DNA from 4 places in the Pseudocitrobacter sp. CD920760 genome. Region 1 is predicted to be linked to each of the others. Evidence: predicted binding sites of a transcription regulator. Region 1 holds the regulator's gene; each other region holds the start of a gene.
The links. Region 1 encodes LexA, which represses DNA repair genes until DNA is damaged. Its sites were predicted from a motif close to TNCTGTATGTACATACAGNA; they were not measured.
Positions count from the first base shown of each region.

Region 2: uvrB (excinuclease ABC subunit UvrB) is a predicted target of LexA. The motif match lies at 2,534-2,553, and genes of this name have one in related genera.
Region 3: dinB (DNA polymerase IV) is a predicted target of LexA. The motif match lies at 3,364-3,383, and genes of this name have one in related genera.
Region 4: metR (HTH-type transcriptional regulator MetR) is a predicted target of LexA. The motif match lies at 3,896-3,915, and genes of this name have one in related genera.

Region 1 is NZ_CM173490.1:298,047-305,479, forward strand. Features, by position in the region: gene ubiA (4-hydroxybenzoate octaprenyltransferase) at 1-235, shown strand, start outside; gene plsB (glycerol-3-phosphate 1-O-acyltransferase PlsB) at 336-2,777, opposite strand; gene AC1MKH_RS01380 (diacylglycerol kinase) at 2,908-3,276, shown strand; gene lexA (transcriptional repressor LexA) at 3,386-3,994, shown strand; gene dinF (MATE family efflux transporter DinF) at 4,063-5,391, shown strand; gene AC1MKH_RS01395 (CsbD family protein) at 5,529-5,738, shown strand; gene zur (zinc uptake transcriptional repressor Zur) at 5,816-6,331, opposite strand; gene AC1MKH_RS01405 (conjugal transfer protein TraF) at 6,630-7,433, shown strand, end outside.
Region 2 is NZ_CM173490.1:1,627,342-1,634,774, reverse strand. Features, by position in the region: gene pmrB (two-component system sensor histidine kinase PmrB) at 1-296, shown strand, start outside; gene uvrB (excinuclease ABC subunit UvrB) at 434-2,455, opposite strand; gene AC1MKH_RS07440 (ABC transporter ATP-binding protein) at 3,205-3,927, shown strand; gene bioD (dethiobiotin synthase) at 3,893-4,591, opposite strand; gene bioC (malonyl-ACP O-methyltransferase BioC) at 4,584-5,339, opposite strand; gene bioF (8-amino-7-oxononanoate synthase) at 5,323-6,480, opposite strand; gene bioB (biotin synthase BioB) at 6,477-7,433, opposite strand, start outside.
Region 3 is NZ_CM173490.1:983,621-991,053, reverse strand. Features, by position in the region: gene gpt (xanthine phosphoribosyltransferase) at 1-96, opposite strand, end outside; gene pepD (cytosol nonspecific dipeptidase) at 350-1,807, shown strand; gene AC1MKH_RS04520 (GNAT family N-acetyltransferase) at 1,845-2,288, opposite strand; gene dinB (DNA polymerase IV) at 2,291-3,346, opposite strand; gene nqrM ((Na+)-NQR maturation NqrM) at 3,524-3,739, opposite strand; gene nqrF (NADH:ubiquinone reductase (Na(+)-transporting) subunit F) at 3,742-4,965, opposite strand; gene nqrE (NADH:ubiquinone reductase (Na(+)-transporting) subunit E) at 4,978-5,574, opposite strand; gene AC1MKH_RS04495 (NADH:ubiquinone reductase (Na(+)-transporting) subunit D) at 5,578-6,216, opposite strand; gene AC1MKH_RS04490 (Na(+)-translocating NADH-quinone reductase subunit C) at 6,209-7,003, opposite strand; gene AC1MKH_RS04485 (NADH:ubiquinone reductase (Na(+)-transporting) subunit B) at 6,996-7,433, opposite strand, start outside.
Region 4 is NZ_CM173490.1:174,128-181,560, reverse strand. Features, by position in the region: gene udp (uridine phosphorylase) at 1-453, opposite strand, end outside; gene AC1MKH_RS00825 (dienelactone hydrolase family protein) at 715-1,524, shown strand; gene metE (5-methyltetrahydropteroyltriglutamate--homocysteine S-methyltransferase) at 1,568-3,829, opposite strand; gene metR (HTH-type transcriptional regulator MetR) at 3,947-4,900, shown strand; gene bioP (biotin transporter) at 4,788-5,687, opposite strand; gene yigL (sugar/pyridoxal phosphate phosphatase YigL) at 5,773-6,573, opposite strand; gene pldB (lysophospholipase L2) at 6,615-7,433, opposite strand, start outside.

The DNA of each region.
Region 1 (7,433 bases):
AATTATCGGCATTTTGCAGGTGGGCGTGCTGGCATTAATGGCGGCGATTGGTTATCTGAACGGACTTAACTGGGAATTCTACTGGTCCATCTTGATTGCGGGCGCGCTGTTTGCGTACCAGCAGAAGCTGATCCAACACCGCGAACGCGCAGCCTGTTTCCAGGCGTTTATGAACAATAACTACGTTGGGCTGGTGTTGTTTATCGGTCTGGCGATGAGTTACTGGCACTTCTAAAAATGAAAAAGCCGGATTTTATCCGGCTTTTTTATGGCGGGGGCGCTGCGCTTGCCCGCCCTACAAGCTCCGTGCCGTAGGCCTGATAAGCGAAGCGCCATCAGGCGTCTTTCGGCGCCGGTTCTTCGTCCTGCGTCACACTCTCAATCGTCAAACGCACGTCCGGAGTGATGAGGTTCGCCATCATCTGGTAAACCTTCATCGTTTCTTCCGGCTCGGCGTCGCCGCTGTCGCTGATATAGCCTTCATCACGCAGCGTCAGCACCAGCGATGAGAACACCGCTTTGTCAAAGAACTCCGGCGAGTTAATACCGTGCAGCACCGACAGACGTTGCGCCACGGTACGGCTCTCTTTCTCCAGCGTACTACGGTTCATCGATGGGTTGGCGCTCAGCAGCCAGAACGTAATGGCATACCGTTGCAGCGTTTCACGCGCACCGGCGGCCAGCAGTTGCAGGGTGCGGGAGTGGGACGGATTAATATGCAGCTCATCGCCCTGACGGGTGATCAGCGCCTGGCGTTCCATCTCGTCAACCAGCGTATCAATCACCGACGCCAGCTCTGCTTTTTCCCAGCGCAGGAACAGCTCGGCCTTCAGCATCGGGTAGATCACCTCAACCATATTCTGCACATCCGCGCGCGAAACATGGCGATGCTGGGTCATGATGGTCGCCAGCAGCGACGGCATGATCAGCATATGGGCGATGTTGTTGCGGTAGTAAGTCATCAGCACCGCCTGCTCGCGCGGCAGAATGATGATATCGCCGATAGTGTCTTTCTCGACTTCGAACTTGTTCATCTGCAGCGCGTGGTCGATAAGCTCGCTGGCCGTCACGTTTGGCGTGGTGGCATCCGGCGAATACGGCGCATTGCGCAGCAGCGACAGGTAACAGTCCAACTGTTGAGTTAACTGCTCGCGGGTCAGAGAACGCTGACGAGACGCCAGCAGCGCGGTACAGCACAGGTTCATGGCGTTCGCCGCACCTGCGTTGTTAATGCGCACCATCAGTTCGGCGGCGATACCGTTCACCGTTGGCGTCAGCCAGGCCGGACGAATGGCTTCGATAGGATCGATAGATTCGCGCCACTCCGGTACGTGATGGTTCAGGTAGTTCATCAGCGGAATCGGCTCGCCGAAGTTCACATAGCCCTGGCCCAGGTTGCGCAGCTTGCTCAAGCCCTTGAGCATCTGCGGCAGGCTCTCTTTCTCTTTGGTCGCACCGCGCAGCTCTTTCGCGTACGTGCCCACTTCCATCACGTGCTCGTAACCGATGTAAATCGGCACCAGTGTGATAGGACGCGTACCGCCGCGCAGCATCGCCTGAATGGTCATCGACAGGGTGCCGGTTTTCGGGTCCAGCAAGCGGCCAGTACGGGAACGCCCGCCTTCCACAAAGTATTCAACGGAATAACCCCGGCTGAACAGCTCGCCGAGATATTCGCGGAACACGGTGGAGTAGAGTTTGTTGCCCTTAAAGGTACGGCGAATAAAGAACGCGCCCAGGCGACGGAAAATCGGGCCGGCTGGCCAGAAATTCAGGTTGATACCGGCAGCAATGTGCGGCGGCACCAGCCCCTGATGATAGAGCACGTAGGAGAGCAGCAGGTAGTCCATATGGCTACGGTGGCACGGCACATACACAATCTCGTGGCCGTCGTGCGCCAGCTGGCGAACGCGCTCGGCGTTGTGCACGTTGATACCCTGATAGAGACGGTTCCAGGTGAAGCCCAGAATGCGGTCCGTCAGGCGAATCATCTCGTAGGAGAAGTTGGCAGCAATCTCTTCCATCAGCGCGATGGCGTTTTGCTGTGCTTTTTCATGAGAGATTTTTTTGCTGCGCGCTTCATCTTCAACCGCTTTGGCAATCGCGCGCGAGGCGAGCAGCTTGTTGAAGAGATCCTGACGCGCTGGCAGGCGCGGGCCTACCGCGGCCAGACGCTGGCGGGCAAAGTGCATACGCGCCACGCGCGCCAGTTTTTGCGCGATAATTTTATCGGTACCGTGTTCATCGGCCATGCGGCGCAACGAGACGGACGGCGAGAAACGCACAAAGCTGTCGCGGCCGAGCCAGGAGACGGCGAAGAATTTCTGGATGCCGTTCAGCATGCGCAGCGGCGGGTTCACCTCGCCTTTCTCGCGCCCCGGACGACGACCAAACATCACCGACACCGGCACCATCTGCACGTCCAGATTCGGATTGCTGCGATGCAGATCGAGATAGTCGTGGAACAGCTTGATAGACTCTTCTTTCGGCGTGTAATAGGTGAACACGCGCGGGCCGCCATGGATAAACACATAGCGGGGCAGTAAGGTGCCGTCGATCTCCAGCGGCTCAAGCGGGTCTGGGAGATCGTGCGCCAGGCACTGGGCGCGCAAGGTCAGTAAGTCGGCCTTAGAGTTATAAGGCAGGACGTACATGATCGGGCGCGACGTATCGAGCCCCAATTCCTGGGCAGGCTCTGCCGGAATAGACTTGCTTTTTACCAGTATGCTTAATGGTAAATTCAGTAATTTGTAGTAAATTCGTGGCCAACCGGACATAAACGATGTAAAGCCTCTGGTTAATCATGCAAATGCGCGGCAAGAATATCAGAAAGTCAGCAGGATTTCTGTTCTACCGCCGATAACAGCTACTGTCATTGATGCGTATAACGCTAAAAGGTTCTATTTGATGGCCAATAATACCACTGGACTCACCCGAATTATCAAAGCGGCTGGTTATTCCTGGAAAGGTTTTCGCGCGGCGTGGGTAAACGAAGCCGCGTTCCGCCAGGAAGGGGTCGCCTCGGTTGTGGCCATTATCATCGCTTGCTGGCTGGACGTTGACGCCATTACCCGCGTCTTGCTGATAAGCTCCGTCCTTCTGGTGATGATAGTGGAAATTCTCAATAGTGCGCTGGAAGCGGTGGTTGACCGCATTGGTTCTGAATATCACGAACTCTCCGGGCGGGCGAAAGATATGGGTTCTGCGGCGGTATTGCTGGCGATTTTCGTCGCGGTGATGACCTGGGGCGTGCTGCTGTGGTCGCATTTCCACTGAGCCTCGCATAATCTGCGAAAACTCCTGTATTTTGTGTGTTTTGCGGTTCCAAAATAGCCGTTAACTGTATATACTCACAGCATAACTGTATATACACCCAGGGGGCGGAATGAAAGCGTTAACGACCAGGCAGCAAGAGGTGTTTGATCTCATCCGGGATCACATCAGCCAAACGGGCATGCCGCCAACGCGTGCGGAAATTGCTCAGCGCCTGGGGTTCCGTTCCCCGAATGCGGCGGAAGAGCATCTGAAAGCACTGGCGCGTAAAGGCGTCATTGAAATTGTTTCGGGCGCCTCGCGCGGCATTCGTCTGCTGGTGGAAGAAGAAACCGGCCTGCCGCTGATTGGCCGCGTTGCCGCCGGTGAGCCGCTGCTGGCACAGCAGCACATTGAAGGTCACTATCAGGTCGATCCTTCACTGTTCAAACCAAACGCTGACTTCCTGCTGCGGGTTAGCGGCATGTCGATGAAAGATATCGGCATTATGGACGGCGACCTGCTCGCGGTGCACAAAACCCAGGACGTGCGTAACGGTCAGGTGGTTGTTGCGCGTATCGACGAAGAAGTGACGGTAAAACGCCTGAAAAAACAGGGCAACGTCGTTGAACTGTTGCCGGAAAACAGCGAGTTTTCCCCGATTGTCGTCGATCTTCGCCGTCAGAACTTCTCCATTGAAGGGCTGGCCGTTGGCGTGATCCGCAACGGCGAATGGCTGTAATCCTCTCCCGATAACAACGGCGCATCATGCGCCGTTGTTCGTTCTCTTTTCTGTTCAGGTTCCTAACCATGTCGCTCTTCACGGCTGCCGACAAGGCATTATGGCGTCTCGCCCTCCCCATGATTTTCTCCAATATCACGGTTCCCTTACTGGGGCTGGTGGATACGGCGGTGATTGGTCATCTGGATAGCGCGGTCTATCTCGGCGGCGTGGCGATTGGCGCAACGGCAACCAGCTTCCTGTTTATGCTGCTGCTCTTTTTACGTATGAGTACCACCGGCTTAACTGCGCAGGCCTTCGGCGCGAAAGATCCCCTTCGGCTTGCCCGTGCGCTGGTGCAACCGCTGCTGCTGGCGCTGGGGGCAGGGTTACTTATCGTACTGTTCAAAGGTCCGCTGATTAATCTGGCGCTCACCGTTGTCGGCGGCAGCGATGCGGTGCTGGAGCAGGCGCGGCGCTTCCTTGAAATTCGCTGGTTAAGCGCGCCCGCCTCGCTGGCCAACCTGGTGTTGCTGGGCTGGTTGCTCGGCGTTCAGTACGCGCGTGCACCGGTAATTTTGCTGATCGTCGGCAACGTCCTGAACATCGTTCTCGATCTGTGGCTGGTGATGGGCCTGCATATGAACGTGCAGGGGGCGGCGCTGGCGACGGTGATTGCCGAATATGCCACGATGTTAATTGGCCTGCTGATGGCGCGTAAGGTGCTGGTGCTACGCGGTATTACATCTGAAATGCTGAAGACGGCCTGGCGCGGAAATATGCGCAGCCTGCTGGCGCTCAATCGCGACATTATGCTGCGCTCGTTACTGCTTCAGCTCTGCTTTGGCGCATTAACCGTATTTGGCGCGCGGCTGGGCAGCGATGTGGTGGCGGTCAATGCGGTACTGATGACCATGCTTACCTTCACCGCCTATGCGCTGGATGGCTTTGCCTATGCTGTGGAAGCGCACTCCGGGCAGGCTTATGGCGCGCGTGATGATAGCCAGTTACAGCAGGTCTGGCGCGCGGCCTGCCGACAGGCAGGCATTGTGGCGCTGGCGTTTGCGCTGGTGTACGCCCTGGCAGGTAGCCATATCGTGGCAATGTTGACGTCACTGCCGTCGTTGCAGCAGCTTGCCGATCGCTATGTGCTCTGGCAGGCAGTCTTGCCGGTAATCGGTGTCTGGTGTTATCTGCTGGATGGCATGTTTATTGGTGCGACACGGGGTGCGGAAATGCGTAACAGCATGGCCGTGGCTGCCGCCGGGTTCGCCTTAACGCTGCTGACGGTGCCGGTATTAGGCAACCATGGTTTATGGCTGGCACTGGCGGTATTCCTTGCGCTGCGTGGCCTGTCGCTGGCGGTTATCTGGCGTCGTCACTGGGAAAAAGGCACCTGGTTTTCGCCGCAGACATAACGGCGTGGATGGTTAAAGATTCTGAATAGTGAATCGTCAGCGATATCCTCTTCTACACTTATTATCACGTTCAGCAGAAATGAACGCCGAAGGACGAAGTGATATCTCATCCATGATCGAATGATAAGGAGCTGATGATGAACAAAGACGAACTCAGCGGTAACTGGAAACAGTTCAAAGGTAAAGCGAAAGAGAAATGGGGCAAACTGACCGACGATGACATGACCGTTATCGAAGGTAAACGCGATCAGCTGGTCGGTAAAATCCAGGAACGTTATGGATATGCCAAAGATCAGGCTGAGAAAGAAGTCAGCGATTGGGAAACCCGTAATGATTACCGTTGGTAATCTCGCTGATGCGTAACGCTTAACTCCCCTCAATAAGCGTTTCTACCCGCTGGTACAAGGATGTGCCAACCCTCGAATTACCGTGCCTTTTTCTTGATCTGAATGGTGTGGTCGTGGTGGCAATGCCCGTGTGAACTGCATGCCTCTACTTCCACACATTCTGCGCACAGACCGTGTGCTTCAATCACATTATGGCGTAACGCAAAGCCCATTCGTGCCGCGACCATATGCATAATATCTTCCACGCCTTCCGCACACTCTTCCTTCACCACGCCGCAGCGATCGCAGATAAACATCGCCGATGTATGCGTAGGTTGATCAAAAAGATGGCACAGCACATAGCTGTTGGTGGATTCCACCTTATGCACAAACCCTTGCTCGAGTAAGAATTCCAGCGCGCGATAAACGGTAGGCGGCTTAGCCTGCGGCTCTTTCACGCGTAATAGATCGAGAAGATCGTACGCGCTGATGGCACCCTGTTGCAGGCTCAACAGACGTAGCACTTCCAGACGCTGTGGAGTCAGGCGCACGCCGCGCTGCGCACACAGCTTTTCAGCCTGCGCCAACATATCTTGCGAAGTGGTCTTATCCATTTTGCGTCCTCGCGCTACGGGGGAAATAGACCTCTACTTTACCATGTTATGGCAAAAACACCGAGTGCCTGAATAATCGCCAACCTGAGGTAAATCCTAAACATCGCCATTTCTTGCCGACAACGCGAGAAAAGCTGGGAAGCGCTTTTGACCTCATCTATAAATAAAGCTGACGTTAATCATAATTATAAATTGCCAATAATCCTGACATATCCTGTGTTTTTTCCTCTTAATTCAACGCATTCACAGCAATAGTTCACCCTTATGCTTCATGGGTATGGGGCGTATTCACCTGCAAATGAACGGAATAACTGTGAAAAAAAACATTAGAAACACGATTCTCCCGCTTACGGCATCTTTGTTTATGGCAAATCAGGCGCATGCCGCCAACACCTGGTCAGAAGCGCGAAATGATGCGATGGGGGGCACCGGCGTGGCGTCGGCAAATTACGGGAGCGGCGTGCTGATTAACCCCGCGCTGTTGGCGAAAGCCAAACCGGACGATGACATTACGGTGATTCTTCCTGCCGTGGGTGCGCAAATTACCGATAAAGACAATCTTCAGGATGAAATCGACGAGATTAATGACAAAGTTAATAACTATCGCGGCGTACTTAATGACCTAACTTTGCAGGATATTCTGCTCGACCCACAGGGTACGTTAGGGCAGTTTCAGGGCGCGGCAGGCGATCTGGCCAGCGAGCTGGATTATCTGAAGGGCAAAACCGCGCGCGCCAGCGGAGGGGCAGGGATTGCCGTCAGCATTCCAAACGACGTGCTGTCGGTGGCGTTTGTCACCAAAGCCTATGCCCATGGGCGGGTGAGTTCCGCTATCGATCAAGGTGATATTGATTACCTGAGAGGAATTGAAGGCAGCCAGACGACGGCGATTACTGAGGCCGGAAAAGCCGTGGTGGGGGGCTCGGATGAAATCACCAAACACCTTAATTCAACAGCTTCAGGGCGCGTGGCGATTGTCTCTGACTACGGCGTCGCGGTGGCGCGGCAATTTGAGCTGGGCGATGTGCCCGTTTCGGTCGGCATCACGCCAAAGCTGCAAAAAACCTGGCTCTATAACTACACCACCTCTATCTACAACTAT
Region 2 (7,433 bases), 1.3 Mb from region 1:
CTCCCACACCGATGTTGATTGTCGAGGATGAAGGTCCTGGCATCGATGAATCTAAAGTGGGCGAACTGAGCCAGGCATTTGTACGAATGGACAGCCGCTATGGCGGAATTGGGCTGGGGTTAAGTATTGTCACGCGAATTGCGCAACTGCACGAAGCGGCGTTTTATTTGCAAAATCGGGAAGAGAGAAGCGGCACGCGGGCATGGATTGCATTCACGCCCGCGAACCTGAAACCGAAGTTAGAAAGTCAAAATCCAGTGGCAGAGAAAACCGACGACAATCAGGCCGGAAAATAACAGAGTCAGAGATTGCTGAACATTTAGATTAGACATGGAACTATCCTCTTGTTGATGAGGAAATTATCCATGTTGGATATTAAGCGAACATTAAGGCTGGCATTTACTCGTGTGATGCCAGCCTCAATTTTTTGCGGTTATGACGCCGCGATAAACAATTCACGTAGTTGATGAAGTTTATCGCGGATCTCGGCGGCTTCTTCAAACTCCAGATTCTGCGCATGCTGCAACATTTGCGCCTCCAGCGACTGAATTTGCTGCTGCAATGCTTTCGGCGTCAGTACCTGATCCGCTTCCACAATTTGCGCGCTGCCACGAGACTTACCGCGACCTTTGCCTTTCGTTTTCGCAAGCCCCTCACCCAGCGCCAGAATATCGACCACTTTCTTGTTCAGACCCTGCGGAACAATGCCGTGCTCTTCGTTGTAGCGCTGCTGCTTCTCGCGACGACGTTCGGTTTCACCAATAGCCTTCGCCATTGATGGCGTGATTTTATCGCCGTACAGAATCGCCTTACCGTTGATGTTACGCGCAGCACGACCGATGGTCTGGATAAGCGAACGCTCGGAACGCAGAAAGCCCTCTTTATCGGCATCCAGAATCGCCACCAGCGACACTTCTGGCATATCGAGACCTTCTCGCAGCAGGTTGATGCCCACCAGCACATCGAACTCGCCAAGACGCAGATCGCGAATGATTTCCATACGTTCGACGGTATCGATGTCCGAGTGCAAATAGCGCACCCGCTCACCGTGCTCTTCAAGATACTCGGTGAGATCTTCCGCCATCCGCTTGGTCAGCGTCGTGACCAGTACGCGCTCGTTAATGGCGGAGCGCAGGCGAATTTCTGACAGCAGATCATCGACCTGGGTCGCGACCGGACGCACTTCAATGACCGGATCAAGCAGACCAGTAGGACGCACCACCTGATCGATAACTTCGTCGCCGGATTTCTCAAGCTCGTAGTTACCCGGCGTCGCAGACACGTAAATCGTTTGCGGCGCGAGGGCTTCAAATTCTTCAAACTTTAGCGGGCGGTTATCAAGGGCCGACGGCAGACGGAAACCGTACTCCACCAGCGTCTCTTTACGCGCCCGGTCGCCGCGATACATGCCGCCAATTTGCGGGATGGTCACGTGGGATTCATCGATGACCAGCAGGCCGTCCGCCGGAAGGTAGTCAAACAACGTTGGCGGTGGCTCGCCCGGCCCACGCCCAGAGAGGTAGCGCGAGTAGTTTTCAATGCCCGAGCAGTAGCCCAGTTCATTCATCATTTCGAGGTCAAACTGCGTGCGCTGACTTAACCGCTGCTCTTCGAGCAGTTTGTTGTTTTCCAGCAGCACCTTACGACGCTCAACCAGTTCGTCTTTGATCTCTTCCATTGCCTGCACGATGCGCTCACGCGGGGTAACGTAGTGCGTTTTTGGATAGACCGTGAAGCGCTGGATAGTAGATTCAACATGGCCGGTCAGCGGGTCAAACAGTGACAGGCGTTCGACCTCTTCATCAAACAGTTCAACGCGAAGCGCAAGGTCGTCTGATTCTGCCGGGAAGATGTCGATGACTTCGCCACGTACACGGAAGGTACCGCGCTGGAATGCCTGATCGTTGCGCGCGTATTGCAGCTCGGCCAGACGGCGCAGAATGGCGCGCTGGTCGATAATCATGCCGACCGTCAAATGCAGCATCATTTTGAGGTAGAGATCCGGGTCGCCCAACCCGTAAATTGCCGACACGGAAGCCACCACGATGACATCGCGGCGCTCAAGCAAGGCTTTGGTCGCCGACAAACGCATCTGTTCAATGTGTTCGTTTACCGAGGCATCTTTCTCGATAAAGGTATCTGAACTGGGAACGTAGGCTTCCGGCTGATAGTAATCGTAGTAGGAGACGAAAAACTCAACGGCGTTTTCGGGGAAAAACTCTTTCATCTCACCATAAAGCTGCGCCGCCAGCGTTTTGTTTGGCGCAAGCACCATCGTTGGGCGCTGGAGATCGGCAATGACGTTGGCCACGGTGAAGGTTTTCCCCGAGCCGGTTACCCCCAATAGCGTTTGATGCGCGAGACCATCTTCCAGCCCTTCTTTCAGGCGCGCGATGGCATCAGGCTGGTCGCCAGAGGGTTGAAAGGCCGAATGTAATTTGAACGGTTTACTCATGAACAAAGCTACCTGGTGGCGGGTTGATCGGGCAGGTGATTAATTCTACTCCCCGGCGCTAAATTTGCCAACAAAAAACACTGGATATAAAAACAGTAGCGCATTATGGTATTACTGTTACGCCGTCCTGAATCCATGCGTAGCGACTGAAATTTGCGCTCTGGCAGGATAAAAAAACGCCCTGAGGAGGTTATCCCCAGAACTTTTTCTGTTTTAACATTTGTCAATATGTGTCATTAAACTTTTATGTCAGTGAGTCGCGCGCCAACCTCTGCCATTGCTTTTATTCATCTTACTGATAATAAAAGGAAAGATTGAAAAGCCGCGTTTCGCATCAATTTACTGGCAAGCCGCGTATTCTCTCGCCTTCCGCAGGTTTTCTAACTCTAATACACAAGGTTATCCACAGGAATAGTGGATAAGTGTCTGGAGCCCCTATCCCCTGTCACTCGGGCGTTTTCGCCGATCGACCCAAAAGCGGCGGGTAAAAATTTTTTATCGTTAATTTTTGATTTTTATCAGCGAAAATCATCATGTGGTTTCTGCGTGACAGCCCTCACATTTTCGTATAATTTTCGCTCAACACTCGCTGTTTTTTGCGCCAGTGCTGTGCATCACGCTTACTCCGCTTCACCTCTATTTCTTAAGTTAATTCTTAAAAATCAGCCGTTATGCTGAGGAAAACCTGTTCTGGCAAGAGAATTGCAATCTTCTTTCGTGACCCTGTCCTTTGGCTTGAGGAGAACACGATGTTGAGTTTGCATGCAGTCAATCATTTCTACGGAAACCAGCACACGCTCTGGAACATCGACCTCGAACTGGCTTCCGGCGAATGCACCTGTTTAATCGGCCTTCCAGGTACGGGGAAGACCACGCTGGTGAACTGTATTACCGGCCATCAACCCATTGAAAGCGGCAGCATGATTTGGCAACAAACCGGTTCGCCCCCCTGCGATTTAATGCCCCTTTCACCCGTGCGGCGCACCACGCTTGGGATCGGTTATGTCCCTCAGGATAAACGTATTTTTTCGCAGCTTAGCGTGGAAGAGAATTTGCTGATTGCCCTCAAGGCGGCGGGTGAAAGCAGCGGAACGGTGAGTCCGGAAATTTACGCGCTCTTCCCCTCTCTGTATGCTGTCAGACAACTTAAGGGCTCCGCACTCACGGAGGACGATCGTTATCAACTGGCTGTAGCCTGTGCAATGGTCACGCGGCCACAGCTGCTGATTTTGGATGAGCCGACACGCGGCGTGGGCCACGCATTTATCCATCGGCTGGGGGATTTGCTCCTGCGCCTGAATCGGGAGATTGGCTTGACGATATTGCTGGCGGAACAGCAGTTACCGTTTATTCAGCGCGTGGCGGACCGTTTCTGCCTGTTGCATCGCGGCAGAAACGTGGCCCAGGGCGGTGTGGCGCAGTTGGATGAACAGATGATTAAAGCGTGGATGACGCCTGAGTCAGGGCTGTGAGGTCAAGATACTGTCCAAGGTCGTGCTCTACCAGCGTCGCGCCCAGCCAGGGAATTTCGCCCAGCATCGGCGCATCAATCATCCGTTGCAGCGTCGCCAGATAGGGCTGGTGACGCTTCCCTGGCTGCTCAACATCGTTGGCTATCCAGCCCGCCAGATGCAGGCCCGCCTGCTTAACGGCCTGCACGGTCAGGAGTGCATGGTTGATGCAGCCCAGTTTCATTCCGACCACCAGAATCACCGGCAACTGCTCGCGTTGCACCCAATCCGCGAACGTCAGATGGGGCGACAGCGGCGTATACCAACCACCAGCCCCTTCCACTAACACCCAATCCGCCTGCGCTTCCAGCGTGCGAAGACCCGCCGACATCACATCAGCCTCAATCGGGCGCTGTTCCACCTCGCTGATAATGTGTGGCGACGTGGGTTCAGCAAAGGTGTACGGGTTCACCCGCTCGTACGCCAGCGGCAGCACGCTATTGCGCTGCAATGCCAGCGCATCACTGTTGCGCAGCCCATCAGGCGTTTCGTCACTGCCAGAGGCGACGGGTTTGTAGCCTGCTGTCCGGTATCCGAGTGCCCGAGCGGCCTGTAGCAGCGCCGTGCTGGCCACCGTTTTCCCCACTTCCGTGTCGGTGCCGGTAACAAAATAACGTTCAATCACGAGTAATGACTCCAGAAAAAAGATGGTAGGTCAGCGGGCATTGCCCCTGAATTTTTGGCCATGCCAGTTGCAACTGCTGTAGTTTGCTGCGGGTTAACGGCTCGCGCGCCCGACCTTCATGCAGATGCGTCGCGCCGATCCCCTTCAGAGAGCGCATCGCGCTCAGGGCATCGGGAAACAGCAGAGTCATCGAGCGTGCGCTACTGTGCTGGGGCCAGCTCGCCTGCGCCTGTCGTAGCGTCTCTTCCGGCAGAAAACGGTTCGCATGGGGATGCGCATCCACGGCCTGCCAGGCCTGATTCAGCTCGGGTAACGATCCGGCGGTCAGCGTGGTGAAGGCCAGCACGCCACCGGGGCGCAACTGGCGATAAAGCTCGGCCAGCGCAATGCGGATATCGCTGCACCACTGCACAGCAAGATTGCTCCACACCAGGTCAAACCCGGCATCAGGCAAGGGAATGGCTTCGATATCCGCCAGCAAGTAGTGCTGTGCCGCCTGCTGCTGGCGCGCCTGCGCAAGCATATCAGCGGAGAGATCCAGCGCGGTCACTTCGCTCCCCCGCTCACGCCAGTAGCGGCTATAGCTACCGGGGCCGCAGCCTGCGTCCAGCACACGGGCAAACGCCCGCACCGGGAGTTGTTCGAGCAGATGCGCCGCGCTCTGGCGCTGAAGTTCGTTAAACTGGTGATAATGCGCTGCCGCCCGGCCAAAGGCCGCCGCCACCGCCTGTTTATTCACGGACGCCATGCAGCACCTCCAGCAGAGTATCGATATCTTCACGCGTATGCGCCGCCGTCAGCGTTAAGCGCAAACGCGCGGTTCCGGCGGGTACGGTAGGTGGGCGGATTGCCGTCACCCAACAGCCTTTTTCACGCAGCGTTTGCGCCAGGGACAACGTGCGCGCATTCTCCCCGACAATCAGCGGCTGAATGGCGCTCTCCGATGGCGTGAGCTGATAGTCCAGCCCCTGCGCGCCCGCGCGAAAGCGGGCGATATGCTGCGCCAGGACTTCCCGCCGCTCATCGCCCTCGCCGCTGCGAATCACCTCAAGAGATGCCCGCAGCGCCACGGCCTGCGCCGGGGGCATCGAGGTGCTGTAAATCAGATGACGGGCAAACTGCAGCAGATAATCGGCCAGCGAGTCGCTACACAGCACCGCCGCACCGCTCAGGCCAAAGGCTTTACCAAAAGTCACCACCAGCAACTCAGGGCGCACGCCCTGTTGCCAACAACTTCCCCGCCCCTGCTCGCCCTTCACGCCGATACCGTGCGCGTCATCCACCATCAACCACGCGCCTGCTTGCGTTGTCACCTCTGCGACGTTTGCCAACGGCGCACTATCGCCGTCCATGCTAAACACACCTTCGGTGACCACCAGTTGCTGCCCCTCAATGGGGCTGCTTAGCAACCGCGTCAGATGCAGGCTGTCGTTGTGCTGAAAACGGCGCAACGCCGCCGGGCTTAACGCTGCGGCTTCCAGCAGCGAGGCGTGACTTAAACGATCGGCAACGATCCTGTCTTTATCACTCATCAGCGCGGCGATCACCGCCTGATTCGCGGCGAAACCAGACATAAACAGCAGCGCGCGCGGGTAGCCCAACCACTGGGCCAGTTCTGCTTCCAGCTCGCGATGGGCATGACTGAATCCGGTGACGTGGCCCGAGCCGCCGCTGCCTGTGCCGTACTGTTCCGCGCCCTGTTGCCAGGCGCGGATCACCTTAGGATGCTGGCTCATCCCCAGATAGTCGTTACTGGAAAAATTGCGATAGCGTTGACCTTCACACTCCAGCCAGCGCCCGGCGCCCTGAGCCAGCGGCACACGACGACGAAAAGCATCAGCCTCACGCCGTTGTGCTAAAGCGCTATCGATGCGTTGCTGCCAGCTCATACCGCCGCCGCGTTGTAATACGTTTCGGTATCCGGGGTCATCAGCGCCTGCTCCAGACGCTGCTGCTGTTCGTTATCGCCCGCAGTAACGGTGGTTTGTTCCGGGTTCAGGCCCAGCTTGCGGAACAGTTGCAGATCTTTATCTTCTTCCGGGTTCGGCGTCGTCAGCAGTTTGCAGCCGTAGAAAATCGAGTTGGCCCCGGCCATAAAGCACATCGCCTGAGTTTGTTCGTTCATCTGCTCGCGACCGGCGGACAGTCGCACGTGCGAGGTCGGCATCATGATGCGCGCCACGGCGATAGTGCGAATGAAATCAAAGGCATCAACGTCGTCGTTGTCCGCCAGCGGCGTGCCCTTCACCTTCACCAGCATGTTGATGGGTACACTTTCCGGCGGCGTCGGCAGGTTCGCCAGTTGCAGCAGCAGCCCCGCGCGATCGGTGACCGTTTCGCCAAGGCCAACAATCCCGCCGGAACAGACTTTGATGCCGGCATCACGCACTTTATCCAGCGTATCGAGGCGTTCCTGATAGCTGCGGGTGGTGATGATATTGCCGTAGAATTCTGGCGAGGTGTCCAGGTTGTGGTTGTAGTAATCGAGCCCCGCCGAAGCCAGGCGCTGCGCCTGCGTGTCGGACAAGGTACCGAGCGTCATACAGGCCTCCAGACCCATCTCCTTCACGCCCTGCACCATTTGTTCAAGGTAAGGCATATCGCGCTCGTGCGGGTTTTTCCACGCCGCGCCCATGCAGAAACGGGTAGAACCGGCAAGCTTCGCCTTGCGGGCAGAATCCAGCACCTGCTCCACTTCCATCAGGCGCTCGCTCTCCAGCCCGGTTTTATAACGCGAGCTTTGCGGGCAATATTTGCAATCTTCCGGGCATGCGCCGGTTTTAATCGACAACAGGGTGCTGACCTGCACCTGGCGTGGGTCAAAATGCTGACGATGGATCTG
Region 3 (7,433 bases), 690 kb from region 1:
GATGCCTTTCCACTGTTCAACAGGTAACAGACGGCTTGCCAGTTTGCGGGCGTGAATCTGCAACATGTCCCAGGTGACGACGTATTTTTCGCTCATGTGAAAATATCCCAGCCTGTGTTATACGGCTTAAAAAGTGTTCAAGGGGGAAATAGGTTGCGCGAGATTATAGAGATCTGACGCACTAAAAACCAGCCTTAAGGGCACTCTGCCCCTCTTTTTCCGTGGTTTGTTCTACCAGATGATACAGAAAGTGGTATTCTCGACCCTATCTCGCAAGCGCAGCTTGTGGTGTCTGTTTCGCTATTTATTACTCTTATTCCAGATGCATAACGCCGTAAGGAGACTCATCGTGTCGGAACTGTCTCAACTCTCCCCGCAACCGCTGTGGGATATTTTTGCCAAAATTTGTTCTATTCCTCACCCGTCTTATCACGAAGAGCAACTGGCTGAACACATCATCGGCTGGGCGAAAGAAAAAGGTTTCCATACGGAACGCGACGAAGTCGGTAACATTCTGATTCGTAAAGGTGCAACCGCCGGAATGGAAAACCGCAAACCGGTCGTTCTGCAGGCGCACCTCGATATGGTGCCGCAGAAAAATAACGATACCGTTCATGACTTCACTAAAGATCCAATCCAGCCGTATATCGATGGCGAGTGGGTGAAAGCCCGCGGCACCACGCTGGGCGCCGACAACGGTATCGGTATGGCTTCCGCGCTGGCGGTACTGGCTGACGATAAGGTTGAGCACGGCCCGCTAGAAGTGCTGCTGACCATGACCGAAGAAGCGGGCATGGACGGCGCGTTCGGCCTGAAAGCCAACTGGTTACAGGCGGATATCCTGATTAACACCGACTCTGAAGAAGAGGGTGAAATCTACATGGGTTGCGCGGGCGGTATCGATTTTACCTCCAACCTGCACCTCGATCGCGAAGCCATTCCGGCAGGCTTCCAGAGCTTTAAGCTGACGCTGAAAGGCCTGAAAGGCGGCCATTCCGGCGGCGAAATTCATGTCGGCCTGGGCAACGCCAACAAACTGCTGGTACGTTTCCTGGCAGGACACGCGGAAGAGCTGGATCTGCGTCTGGTTGATTTCAACGGTGGTACGCTGCGTAACGCCATTCCGCGTGAAGCCTTCTCTACCGTTGCCGTGGCGGCGGATAAAGTAGAATCTCTGAAAGCGCTGGTTGGCCAATATCAGGATATCCTGAAAAACGAGCTGGCTGAGAAAGAGAAGAACCTGACCGTGCTGCTGGAGTCCGTCAGCAACGATAAAGCCGCGCTGACCGCGCAGTCTCGCGATGCTTTCGTTCGCCTGCTGAACGCTACGCCGAACGGTGTGATCCGCAACTCTGACGTGGCAAAAGGCGTGGTTGAAACCTCTCTGAACGTCGGCGTTGTGACTATGACTGACGACAACGTGGAAATCCACTGCCTGATTCGTTCGCTTATCGACACCGGTAAAGAATATGTGGTCAGCATGCTGGATTCACTGGGTAAACTGGCTGGCGCGAAAACCGAAGCCAAAGGTAGCTACCCTGGCTGGCAGCCGGACGCAAACTCTCCGGTGATGCATCTGGTGCGTGAAACCTATCAGCGTCTGTTCAACAAGACGCCGAACATTCAGGTTATCCACGCAGGTCTGGAATGCGGTCTGTTCAAAAAACCGTATCCGGAAATGGACATGGTCTCCATCGGGCCAACCATTACGGGCCCGCACTCCCCGGATGAGCAGGTTCATATCGAAAGCGTGGGTCATTACTGGCGGCTTCTGACTGAACTGCTGAAAGCGATTCCGGCGAAGTAATATCCGTTAAGCCGGGCGGCAATCACTGCCCGGCTTTTTATACCTCTCGCGCCATCAGGTAATTAATAAACCACTCTCCCCGCGCCTCAACATTTTGCTCGCGCACCAGCACAAATCCCTGACCTTCAAAGAACGGTTTTGCCGTAATGCTCGCCGCAACGGTCACTTTTCCCGGCAACATTTTCGCCAGCAATGCTCGTAACAGCGCCCCGGCAATCCCCTGCCGCGCGTAATCTGGCGAGACAAAAAGCAGGTCGATGTAATGACCAACGGCGGTGATAAAACCGACAACCTTGCCATCAGCCTCCGCGACCAGCACCACGGAAGAGGCTAATTTCTGCCGCCACTGCACATCATCCACCTGACCCCAGGCGGCAATTTGCGCGGGGGAATAGTGCTGACTGGCGGTTTCGTGGACCGCGCGCAGGAAAATCTGGCTCAGTTGCGGCAGTTCATGCGGCTGCCAGGGGCGAATGTTCATGATTAAAGTCCTAACACCAGTTGTCTTTCAAGTTGTGGATCAAGCAGCGTAACGTGCAGCCCCACCAGCCGGACACCGCGCCCGGCACGGCGTTCGTGCCAGGTTTTGTAGGCGGTGGCGATCAGGTCTTCTTTGTTCAGACGCGGCCAGACGTGTTCCTGAGTCGTGAGCTGGAAGTCATTAAATTTGAGTTTCACGCCCTGGCGGGCAATCAGCAGGTCGGGTTTGACCTTCGCCAGCCGTCGCTCCAGCTCCGGGTAGAGACGTTCGATAATCGCTTCACACGCTGACCAGTCGTGAATATCTTCCGCCAGTGTGCGTTCCACGCCGATCGATTTTCGCAGCCGTTCGTTATTGATGGCGCGCTCATCAATGCCCTGGCTGCGTTCCCATAATATGCGGCCAAATTTACCAAAGCGTTTCAACAGCATGGCGAGATCGCTTTTCTGCACGTCTTCGCAGGTTTTCAGCCCCATACTTTCGAGCTTCGCAGCCGAAACTTTGCCGACGCCGGGGATTTTTTCCAGCGGCAATGTTTTCAGGAACGCGGGAACGTCGGCGGGTGTGAGAACAAACTGGCCGTTGGGTTTGTTGAGATCGAAGGCGATTTTGGCGAGAAACTTTACCGGGGCGATGCCTGCGGAAGCCGTGAGATGTAATTCGTTGAAGATAGTCTGCCGAATTTCCTGCGCAATAAGCGTGGCAGAACCATGGCAGTGCACGCTGTCGCTGACGTCGAGATAGGCTTCATCCAGCGACAAGGGTTCAATCAGCGAGGTGTAGCGAGAGAAGATTTCACGGATGTGCTCAGAGGCTTCTTTGTAGGCGTCAAAACGGCCTGGTAAAAGCGTGAGGTGCGGGCAAAGCTTAAGCGCCATGCCGGTGGGCATTGCGCTACGTACGCCGAATTTCCGCGCCGGGTAGTTGGCGGTGCTGATGACGCCGCGTCGTTCACGGCTGCCGCCAATGGCGATGGGGATGTCGCGCAGCGCAGGATTATCGCGCATCTCTACCGCTGCGAAGAAGCAGTCCATATCGACGTGGATAATTTTGCGCATACATAGCCCCCGGATGTTACTGGACAAGTATACAGTATAATTAGAGGGCGTGAGAAGAGAGAAAACAGTCTGCATTGCCGGATGACGGCTACGCCTGATCCGGCCTACTGCTCGAGTGATAGGTAGGCCCGGTAAGCGAAGCGCCACCGGGCATTAATGCACGCAGCTTGCGAGGGTTTACAAAATCCTCTTCTGCTGTTGCAACGCTTCGCGCGCCATGCGCTTTTTGCGCGCATCACAGGGCTCCGGGCAGTCGCAGACTTTCTCCAGCCCCAGCGAGGTAATCCCGCCACAGCTGCCCTGGATACTTTTGCGCTTAATGATGTACCCCAGCGACATGCCGAGGATCACCAGCGCGAAAATCGCAAACGTCGCCAGAAATACCGTGAGCATCATCAGCCTCCAAAATCATCGAGCATGATGTTTTCATCTTCCACGCCCAGGTCTTTGAGCATTTTGATGACAGCCGCGTTCATCATCGGCGGCCCACACATATAGAACTCACAATCTTCCGGGGCCGGATGGTCGCGCAGATAGTTTTCATACAGAACATTATGGATAAAGCCCGTGTAACCCGTCCAGTTGTCTTCCGGCAGCGCGTCCGATAGCGCGATGTGGAAGGTGAAGTTCGGGTTGTCACGCGCCAGTTGTTCGAATTCGTCCTGATAGAACATTTCACGCAACGAACGCGCCCCGTACCAGAAGCTGATTTTCCGCTTGCTGTGCAGGCGTTTAAGCTGGTCGAAAATATGCGAGCGCATCGGCGCCATCCCGGCTCCGCCGCCGATGAAGACCATCTCGGCGTCCGTGTCTTTGGCAAAGAACTCACCAAACGGCCCGGAAATCGTCACTTTATCGCCCGCTTTCAGCGACCAGATGTAAGAGGACATAATCCCCGGCGGCGCATCCGGCACGCTCGGCGGCGGCGTGGCAATACGCACGTTGAGCATGATGATGCCCTTCTCCTCCGGATAGTTCGCCATTGAGTAGGCGCGCACCGTCGGTTCTTTTACCTCAGAAACGTAACGGAAAAGATTGAATTTATCCCAGTCGGAACGGTACTCATCTGGCACGTCAAAATCGGCGTACGCAACCTTATGCGATGGACATTCAATCTGAATATAGCCCCCCGCGCGGAACGGTACGACCTCACCTTCCGGGATCGCCAGCTTCAGCTCTTTGATAAACGTCGCTTTGTTATCATTAGAGATAACCTCGCATTCCCATTTTTTGACACCAAAGATCTCATCCGGCAGTTCAATTTTCATGTCCTGCTTCACCGCGACCTGACACGCCAGACGGCAGCCCTCTTTGGCTTCGCGTTTGGTGATATGCGCCAGTTCGGTCGGCAGGATGTCACCGCCCCCTTCTTTAATTTTCACGCGGCACTGGCCGCAGGAGCCGCCGCCGCCGCATGCGGACGAGACGAAAATCCCGTTGCTGGAGAGCGTATTCAGCAGCTTGTCGCCCGCCGGCGTGCGGATCTGTCGGTCGGCTTCGTTGTTGATTTCAATCACCACATCGCCCGAGTTCACCAATTTCGATTTGGCAAACAGGATCAGCACCGACAGCGCCAGTACGATGAGGGTGAACATGGCCACGCCAAGTATAATTTCCATTTTCTTCGCCCCTTATAGCTGCACGCCGGAGAACGACATAAAGCCAAGCGCCATCAAACCGGTGGTGATAAAGGTGATCCCTAAGCCCTGCAAACCCGCAGGGACGTTTGAGTATTTCATTTTTTCGCGAAGACCAGCCATGGCGACAATGGCCAGCATCCAGCCAATCCCGGAGCCGAAACCGTAGACGATAGATTCGCCAAAGTTATAGTCGCGCTGAACCATAAACGACACGCCGCCAAAGATGGCGCAGTTCACGGTGATAAGCGGCAGGAAGATCCCTAACGCGGTATACAGTGCCGGGAAGTATTTATCGAGGATCATCTCCAGAATTTGCACCAGCGCGGCTATCACGCCGATAAAAGTGATAAAACTCAGGAAGCTGAGATCCACGCCATCCATCAACGCGCCGTCGCGCAGCACCAGGTTGTAAACGAGGTTGTTCGCTGGAACGGAAATACCCAGTACCAACGTAACGGCAACGCCAAGACCAAACGCGGTCGAAACTTTTTTCGATACCGCGAGGAACGTACACATCCCCAGGAAGAACGCCAGCGCCATGTTTTCAATAAAGACGGCACGGACAAAGAGGCTGATATAGTGAGCCATCGGTTACTCCTTCTCCTGCTGTTCTGGCTTCCAGGTGCGAAGCGCCCAGATCAGCAGGCCGATGATGAAAAAGGCGCTCGGTGCTAACAGGAACAGGCCGTTTGGCTGGTACCAGCCGCCGTTTTGCACCGTTTGCAGAATCGTAATGCCAAACAGCTTGCCGCTGCCGATAAGCTCACGCAGAAAGCCGACAATCATCAGAATCGCGCCGTAGCCCAGGCCGTTGCCGATGCCGTCCATAAAGCTCGCCAGCGGTGGCGCTTTCATGGCATAGGCTTCCGCGCGCCCCATCACGATACAGTTGGTGATGATCAGGCCGACGAAGACCGAGAGCTGTTTTGAGATCTCATAAGCGAAGGCGCGCAGCAGCTGATCGACGACGATCACCAGCGAAGCGATGATCGCCATCTGCACGATGATGCGTACGCTGTTTGGAATATGGTGGCGGATCATCGAGATAAACATGCTCGAAAACGCCGTGACCAGCGTCACCGCGATAGTCATCACAAATGCGGTTTCCAGTTTAGTGGTCACCGCCAGCGCCGAGCAGACGCCGAGGACCTGAAGCGCAATCGGGTTGTTGGCAATCAACGGCCCCACCAGCACGCGCTTCACTTCTTTCATATCGCCCTGTTCAGCCATTATTCAGCACTCCTTCACGAACCTGTTTCAGGAATGGGCCAAAACCGAGGTCGCCCATCCAGAAATCAAAACTATGCTGTACGCCATTAGCGGTTAACGTGGCGCCGGAGAGGCCATCCACCGCGTATTCATCACCCTGACGCGCCCCACCTTTCACCACTTTCAGCGCCGGTTTGCCGCTGTCATCGACCACTTTTTTACCGATAAACTGCGCGCGCCAGTTCGGATTTTCGATTTCACCGCCCAGCCCCGGGGTTTCGCCCTGGTCGTAATAGGTGATGCCTTTCACCGTGCGGCCATCCGTATCCAGCGCCACAAAGGCGTACATCATCGACCACAGCCCGTTGCCGTAAACCGGCAGCACGATTTCCTGTACCTTTTGCTGTGCGTCTTTGACCAGATAGATTTCAACCACGTTGCTACGGCGTTTAATGCCCGCCGGATCGTCATGGGCGTCGAGCTGGACGCTTTGCTCCGGGTCTTTCAGCGCCAGCGCCTGGTTGAAGGACGCCGGGTCGCTATCAAGCAGGCTGCCGGTTTTCAAATCCAGCAGGCGTGGGGTGATGCGTTCACTAAAGATATCGGCTACATCGTCGGTGGACATGCCCTGCTGCATCAACCCGGCGACGGCGAGAATATTGCGCTGTTTATCGAGCGCGCGCTGTTCCTGCTGGCGCGATTTCAATCCTACCGCTGAGCCCGCCACCACGATGGAGCACACCAGGCAGAGCACCAGCACCACCAGCAGCGTTTTGCCGATGCTATCGTTACTTTTAACTTCAGCCACGCGACTTCCTCCGCTTAATGTTGGCCTGCACCACCAGGTAGTCAAACAGCGGCGCAAAGAGGTTGGCGAACAGAATCGCCAGCATCATCCCTTCCGGATAGGCCGGGTTTACCACGCGAATAAGCACGCACATCACGCCAATCAACGCGCCGTAGCACCACTTCCCTTTATCGGTAAACGACGCCGAGACGGGGTCGGTCGCCATAAACATCATGCCGAACGCGAAACCGCCGAGCACCAGATGCCAGTACCACGGCATGGCGAACATCGGGTTAGTGTCGGAACCCACAACGTTGAACAGCGTGGCGCTAGCCATCATGCCGAGCATCACCCCGGCGACAATGCGCCAGGAGGCCACACGCCCGTAGATGATGATGGCTCCACCGAGCAAAATCATCAGCGTCGAGACTTCACCAATGGAACCGGGAAT
Region 4 (7,433 bases), 120 kb from region 1:
CGTGGTCGCGCCAATCTCTTTGGCCGCCGCAACCAGCGCGGTGGTGCAGTCGAAATCAGCCACAGCCGGATATTCCATCGGCGCAAAGTGCAGACTCGCACCGTCCAGACGAACGGATGCGGTGGTGACCAGCACGTCGCCTACGTTGATATGCGGCTGAATCGCCCCGGTGGTACCGACGCGCAGGAAAGTGCGGATGCCCAGCTGCGCCAGCTCTTCAACGGCAATAGAAGTAGACGGGCCGCCGATACCGGTAGAGCACACAATCACCGGCTTGCCATCAAGCTCAGCATGCCAGGAGGTAAATTCGCGATGTGATGCCAGTTTGACCGGCTTTTCCATCAGCGCGGCGATCTTTTCCACACGCTCTGGATCGCCAGGGACGATAGCCAGCGTAGCCCCTTGTAAATCGTTTTTAGTGAGGCCGAGATGAAAAACATCAGACTTAGACATAGAAAACTCCTCTGTGGATCGGTTTTGTCAGAAGAAGCAAAAAGCCACTTTACAGAAGACCATGACAATATTTCGTGACCACCATCACCAAGAATTAAAAATCTTGCATAAGATTCCATCAGGAAAGTGATTTACATCACATTAACAAGTTATATCTTCTGGGGTTGCACAAAAATCGCCCGTATTCAGGCACTGTGATTTATCTATATTAAAGAACATCACAGAAGCGCTAAAGGCTCATTTAAAGGTACGGAGAATGCCATGACCACCAACAACCAACCTGGGTTTGCACCTGCCGCATCACCTCACGCAACAACAGCTGTTCGCACACCAGAGGCCGAAATTACCGCTGGCGAAACATCGATCCCCTCTCAGGGCGATCAGCTACCCGCGTATCACGCGCGTCCAAAGCACAGCGATGGCCCACTTCCGGTGGTAATCGTAGTGCAGGAGATTTTTGGCGTCCATGAACACATCCGCGATGTTTGTCGCCGACTGGCCTTAGAAGGCTATCTGGCCATCGCGCCGGAGCTCTATTTCCGTCAGGGCGATCCGAACGACTATGCCGATATCCCGACCCTCTTTAATAACCTGGTCACGAAAGTACCTGACGCACAGGTGCTGGCCGATCTTGACCACGTTGCCAACTGGGCATCACGCAATGGTGGGGATGCCAGTCGCCTGATGATCACCGGCTTCTGCTGGGGGGGCCGCATCGCCTGGCTGTATGCTGCACATAACCCGCAGTTAAAAGCCGCCGTCGCGTGGTATGGAAAATTGCTGGGCGATAAATCACTGAATTCACCGAAACATCCTGTCGATATCGCCGTCGATCTCAATGCACCGGTACTGGGTTTATACGGCGGTCAGGATACTGGCATTCCGGTTGATACCGTGGAAACCATGCGTCACGCACTGCGCGCCGCCAATGCCAAAGCGGATATTATTGTTTACCCGGACGCCGGGCATGCGTTTAATGCGGATTATCGTCCAAGTTATCATGAAGAATCGGCGAAAGATGGCTGGCAGCGCATGCTGGAGTGGTTTAAGCAGTATGGTGGGAAAAAATAAGGATTTTGCCCGGTAATGCGTTCGCTTACCGGGCCAGTACACTTTACCCCTTACGCAAATTCTGCGCCGCCCGCACCATGTTCGCCAGCGCCGCGCGGGTCTCTGGCCAGCCGCGGGTTTTCAGGCCACAGTCCGGGTTGACCCACAGGCGTTCCGCCGGGATGCGCTGTTCGGCTTTCTTCAGCAGCGCTTCAATCCACTCCACGCTCGGCACGTTCGGTGAATGAATGTCATACACGCCAGGCCCGATTTCGTTCGGGTAATCAAACTCTTCAAATGATTCCAGCAACTCCATATCGGAACGCGAGGTTTCGATAGTGATGACGTCTGCATCCAGCGCCGCAATCGAATCCATGATGTCGTTGAACTCGCAGTAACACATATGCGTGTGGATTTGCGTGTCATCTTTCGCCACGGCGGCGTTGATACGGAAGGCTTCCACGCCCCACTGGAGATACGCGTCCCAGTCGCTGCGGCGCAGCGGTAAGCCTTCGCGCAGTGCCGGTTCGTCAATCTGGATGATGCCAATTCCAGCGGCTTCCAGGTCCGCCACTTCATCACGCAGCGCCAGCGCAATCTGTTTGGCGATGGTTTCACGGCTCACGTCTTCACGCGGGAAGGACCAGCAGAGAATCGTCACCGGCCCCGTGAGCATCCCTTTCACTGGCTTGTCGGTCAGCGACTGCGCGTATTTCGCCCACTCCACGGTGATCGGAGCCGGGCGGCTGACGTCACCAATAACAATCGGCGGTTTCACACAGCGGGAACCGTAGCTCTGCACCCAGCCGTTTTGCGTAAAGACAAAACCGTCCAGATGTTCGCCAAAGTATTCCACCATGTCATTACGCTCAGCTTCGCCGTGGACCAGCACATCAAGCCCTAAACGTTCCTGCTCCACAATGGCCTGTTTAATCTGTTCCGCAATGCCCGTGCGGTAGTTGTTGGCATCAAGATTACCCTTTTTGAAATCCAGGCGCAGGGTGCGAATTTCCGTGGTTTGCGGGAAGGAACCAATCGTGGTGGTCGGCCAGGCAGGCAGGTTAAAACGCGCACGCTGGGCTTGCGCTCGCACGTCATAAGCATTTGCACGCTGGCTATCCTGCGCGGTAATGGCCGCCAGACGTTTTGCTACCGCCGCATTATGAACGCGGGTTGAGTGACGACGCGCCTGAATCGGGGCGCTCCACGCTGCCAGCGCAGACGTATCACCGCTATTGAGCGCATCGCGCAACAGCGCCAGTTCTTCACATTTTTGCAGAGCGAAGGCAAACCAGCTTTTCACCTCCGCATCCAGACGCGTTTCCACGCTCAGATCGATCGGGCTGTGCAGCAGCGAGCAGGACGATGCCACCCACAGTGAGCGTTTGCCGACGATCTCGCGAATTTGTGTATATTTTTCCGTAAGATCGGCGCGCCAGACGTTACGTCCGTTAATCAACCCGGCGGAGAGCAGCCAGTCGGCAGGCAAGCGCTTATGCAGTTCGGCAACATCATCTTTGCCATGAACCAGGTCAACATGCAGGCCCTGGATCGGCAGAGCAGTAAGGGTATCCAGGTTAGGTGTGACGCCTTCAAAGTAAGTCGTCAGCAGCAATTTCACCTGCCCCTGAAGAGCGTCATAGGCGGATTGATAAGCTTCCCGCCACGCCTGCGGCAGTTCCAGCACCAGCGCCGGTTCATCAATCTGTACCCACTCAATACCGCGTTTTGCCAGCGCACTCAGCACATGCTGATAAACCGGCAGAATATCTTTGAGCAGGTTCAGACGGTCAAATGCCTCGCCTTTGACCTTACCCAACCACAGATAGGTCACCGGCCCCAGCAGAACGGGCTTCACCTGGTGGCCCAACGCCAGCGCTTCATCCACTTCCTCCAGCAGCTGTGTCCAGATCAGTTTGAACTGCTGGCCTTTGACGAACTCCGGCACCATGTAGTGATAGTTGGTATTAAACCATTTGGTCATTTCCGCTGCCGCCGCTGGTTCGCCGGTGGGGGCACGCCCACGGCCAATACGGAACAGGGTGTCGATATCCACCGATCCATCGCTGTTCTGATGACGAGCCGGAACGTTGCCCAGCATCAGGCTGGTCGTCAGAACATGGTCGTACCAGGCAAAATCGCCCACCGGCAGCAGGTCGATACCGGCCTGTTTCTGCTGCTCCCAGTGACGCGCGCGCAGTTCACGCCCAACCGACAGCAGTTCTTCCTGAGTCGAATTCCCCGCCCAGTAGCTTTCTTGCGCTTTTTTCAGCTCGCGGCGCAGGCCAACGCGAGGGAAACCGAGGGTGTGATTGAGAATTGTCATGGTATGCCCCTTATGGAATTTTCATGATTTAGACGTCCAGATGTTTACACATCCATAATTGGCGGTTACTGTATATTCCTCAAGCGCAAATTGTTCATGCCGAAGTGAAGGACTTTCATGATCGAAGTTAAACATCTGAAGACGCTACAAGCGTTGCGGAACTGCGGGTCGCTCGCCGCTGCGGCGGCCACGCTGCATCAGACCCAATCCGCCCTTTCCCACCAGTTCAGCGATCTGGAACAGCGCCTTGGCTTTCGGCTATTTGTACGTAAGAGCCAGCCGCTGCGCTTTACGCCGCAGGGCGAGATCCTGCTCCAGTTGGCAAACCAGGTGCTGCCGCAAATCAGTCAGGCGCTTCAGGCCTGCAACGAGCCGCAGCAAACGCGTCTGCGCATTGCCATTGAGTGTCATAGCTGCATTCAATGGCTGACGCCTGCACTGGAAAACTTCCATAAAAACTGGCCGCAGGTTGAGATGGATTTTAAATCCGGCGTCACGTTTGACCCACAACCCGCACTTCAGCAGGGCGAGCTGGATCTGGTCATGACCTCCGATATTCTGCCGCGCAGCGGGCTGCACTATTCGCCGATGTTTGATTATGAGGTGCGTCTGGTTATCGCGCCTGACCATCCACTGGCGGCAAAAACGCGCATTACACCGGAAGATCTCGCCAGCGAAACGCTGCTGATTTATCCGGTGCAGCGCTCGCGCCTGGATATCTGGCGTCACTTCCTGCAGCCGGCGGGCATCAGCCCATCGCTGAAAAGCGTCGATAACACGTTATTGTTGATTCAGATGGTTGCCGCCCGCATGGGGATTGCCGCGCTGCCGCATTGGGTGGTAGAGAGTTTCGAACGCCAGGGTCTGGTGGTCACCAAAACCCTGGGTGAAGGCTTGTGGAGCCGACTGTACGCCGCCGTACGCGATGGCGAGCAGCGTCAGCCGGTCACGGAGGCGTTTATTCGTTCAGCGCGGAACCACGCGTGCGATCATCTTCCGTTCGTGAAGAGCGCGGAGCGACCCACTTTCGATGTACCCACAGCGACGCCAGGATCACCAGCGCGCCTGTAATGAATGTCGGCCAGTGCGGCTGTTGATGCCAGATAGCCAGGTTAACCAATAGCCCCGCCGGCACGTGCATATTGTTCATAATGCCCAGCGTTCCGGCATCCACCTGGGTCGCGCCGTAGTTCCACATGAAGTAACCAATCCCGGAAGCCACCACGCCAAGAAAGACCAGAATGCTCCATTGCAGCGTGGTCTCCGGCATCTTCTGGGTGTTGCCCAGCAGCGACCACGCCACAATCGCCACCAAAAACGCGCCAAGATAGAACCACGCAAACGCGTTATGCTGCGGCATTGGGCGGGTTTCCATCAGACGTTTGTAACCCACCATGCCAATCGCAAAGGTGATATTGGAGAGTTGCACCAGCAGCAGGCCGGTCCAGAAATGGTCCGTCACCTGATCGTAACGGATAATCCCGGCGCCAATCACCGCCAGCAACGCGCTGAACGCATAGCCCCAGCGCAGGCGACGCTTGCTCATCAGGTCATAAATCAGGGTGATATAGAGCGGCGTCAACACGGTAAACAGCAACAGTTCGGACACCGTCAGGTAGAGATACGCGCGGAAGCTGAGCATATACATCACGCCAAGCTGCATCGCGCCCACCAGCATATACAAGCCGACCGTTTTCAGGCTGTTGCCACGGGTACGCAGAAACGGCAGAAATACGAGTGCTGCCAGACCAACGCGCACCAGTACGGCAAAATAGCTGTCAACGTGACCGGCAAGGTACTCACCGTAAAAGCTAAAAGAGAAGGCCCACAGAATAGTGGTGATAATGAGTAGCGCCACAATGAATGTCTCTCAGGAAGATGAACACGCATTGTAGCGAAGAGAACGGTTGACGACTGAGCAATAAATACTCAGTCGTCATTTTTTAATCAAGATAGAGCTTACGCAGGTAGTGCGGCACCGCGTCATCCGCGTTTGAGCCAATCACTTCCAGTTCCGGATGCAGATCTTTCAGACGCTGATGCGCCCCGGCCATGATGCAGCCTTTACCCGCCATCGACAGCATTTCGGCATCGTTCATCCCGTCGCCAAACGCGATACAGTCTTTCAGGCTATAACCCAGCTTTTTGGCAACCGCTTCCAACGCATGACCTTTGGAGACCCCGCCTGCCATCACTTCCAGACAGGTGAGCGTGGAGAAACTCACATTCACGCGATCGCCCCAGCGCGCGTTAATCGCCTGCTCCAGCGGCAGTAAGACTTCATGGTTACTGCTGGTGAAGAAGACTTTGCTGACGCCTTCCGGCTCCAGCAGGCCTGGCTCAAAAAGCTGATAGTTGAACACGGCCTCTTTGAAAAAACGCATCTCTTCCGGACGATGGCGGTTCATAAACCACTCGTCGTCGCGATAAACGTTGGTGATGATATCGGGGCTGCTGTGCATTACGCCAAAGAGATCGGCGGCAATATCGCGATCGAGATTGTGAGCAAACAGCAGATTGCCGTCAGTATCGTGCACGCGCGCGCCGTTAGAGGTGATCATATAGGCCTCAATCCCGAGATTATCGCGGATCTGCCCTACGTCGATATGATGACGCCCCGTCGCGAACACAAAATTAAGCCCTTTTTGGGTCAATAATTTCAGCGTCTCTTTCGCATACGGCGTTAAGCGGTGGTCGGGAGCGAGGAGCGTGCCATCTAAATCAGATGCAACAACCTGGTACATAAGAGAATTCTACCTTTAAGCCTGGCGGCATAAATGCCGGTTTAAGTGTGTCGATAGAAAAAATCGACGATAGCATTGAGTGCGACCGAGCGCATGGCGTCCTTTTCAAAAAGGATCTCATGGTACGCGCCCTGTATGACAAGCGGTTTACCCCCTTCACAGGGATGCCCCGCCATGGAGCGAAGTTCACAATAACGGTCATGCATGCGGTTATCCACCACACGCTCTTCTTCCGCCTGAATGATAAGCGTCGGTAGCGTATCGTGGGGCGCACCGGCAATGATTTGCTCACCGGCAATAATCCCCTCGCGAACCCAGTGATAGGTGGGACCGCCCACGCGCAGACGCGGCTCATCGGCATAAAAGCGCAGGTTACGCCGATAACGCTGACGGCTGTGCGTCAGAACGTTAAGGCTAAACGGCAGCGCTCGCCAGCGCCCGGTGCCAATGGCATACCCTTCCCGTAGACGCTGATGGCCCTCAGCCCAATCGAGAATATGACGGATCATCCATTCCGGCAGGCGCATGATAATACCGAACATCGGCGCACAAAGCGCGAGTGCGTCACACTGATGCGGATAACGCTGCAAAAAAAGCGTGGCTATCGCGCCGCCCATCGAATGCGCGAGAATAAACCGCTTACGCCAATGACCGGGCGCGACCTCCTGTTCCCAGAATGCCGCCAGATCGTCAACGTAGTCGCTGAATTTTACCACATGACCGCGATGGGTATCCGACAGCATTCGGCCTGAACGCCCCTGCCCACGGTGGTCGATAATTAATACATCAAACCCACTGTGGAAGAGGTCGTAGGCCAGTTCGGCATACTTCACGTAGCTTTCGATACGGCCTGGGCAAAT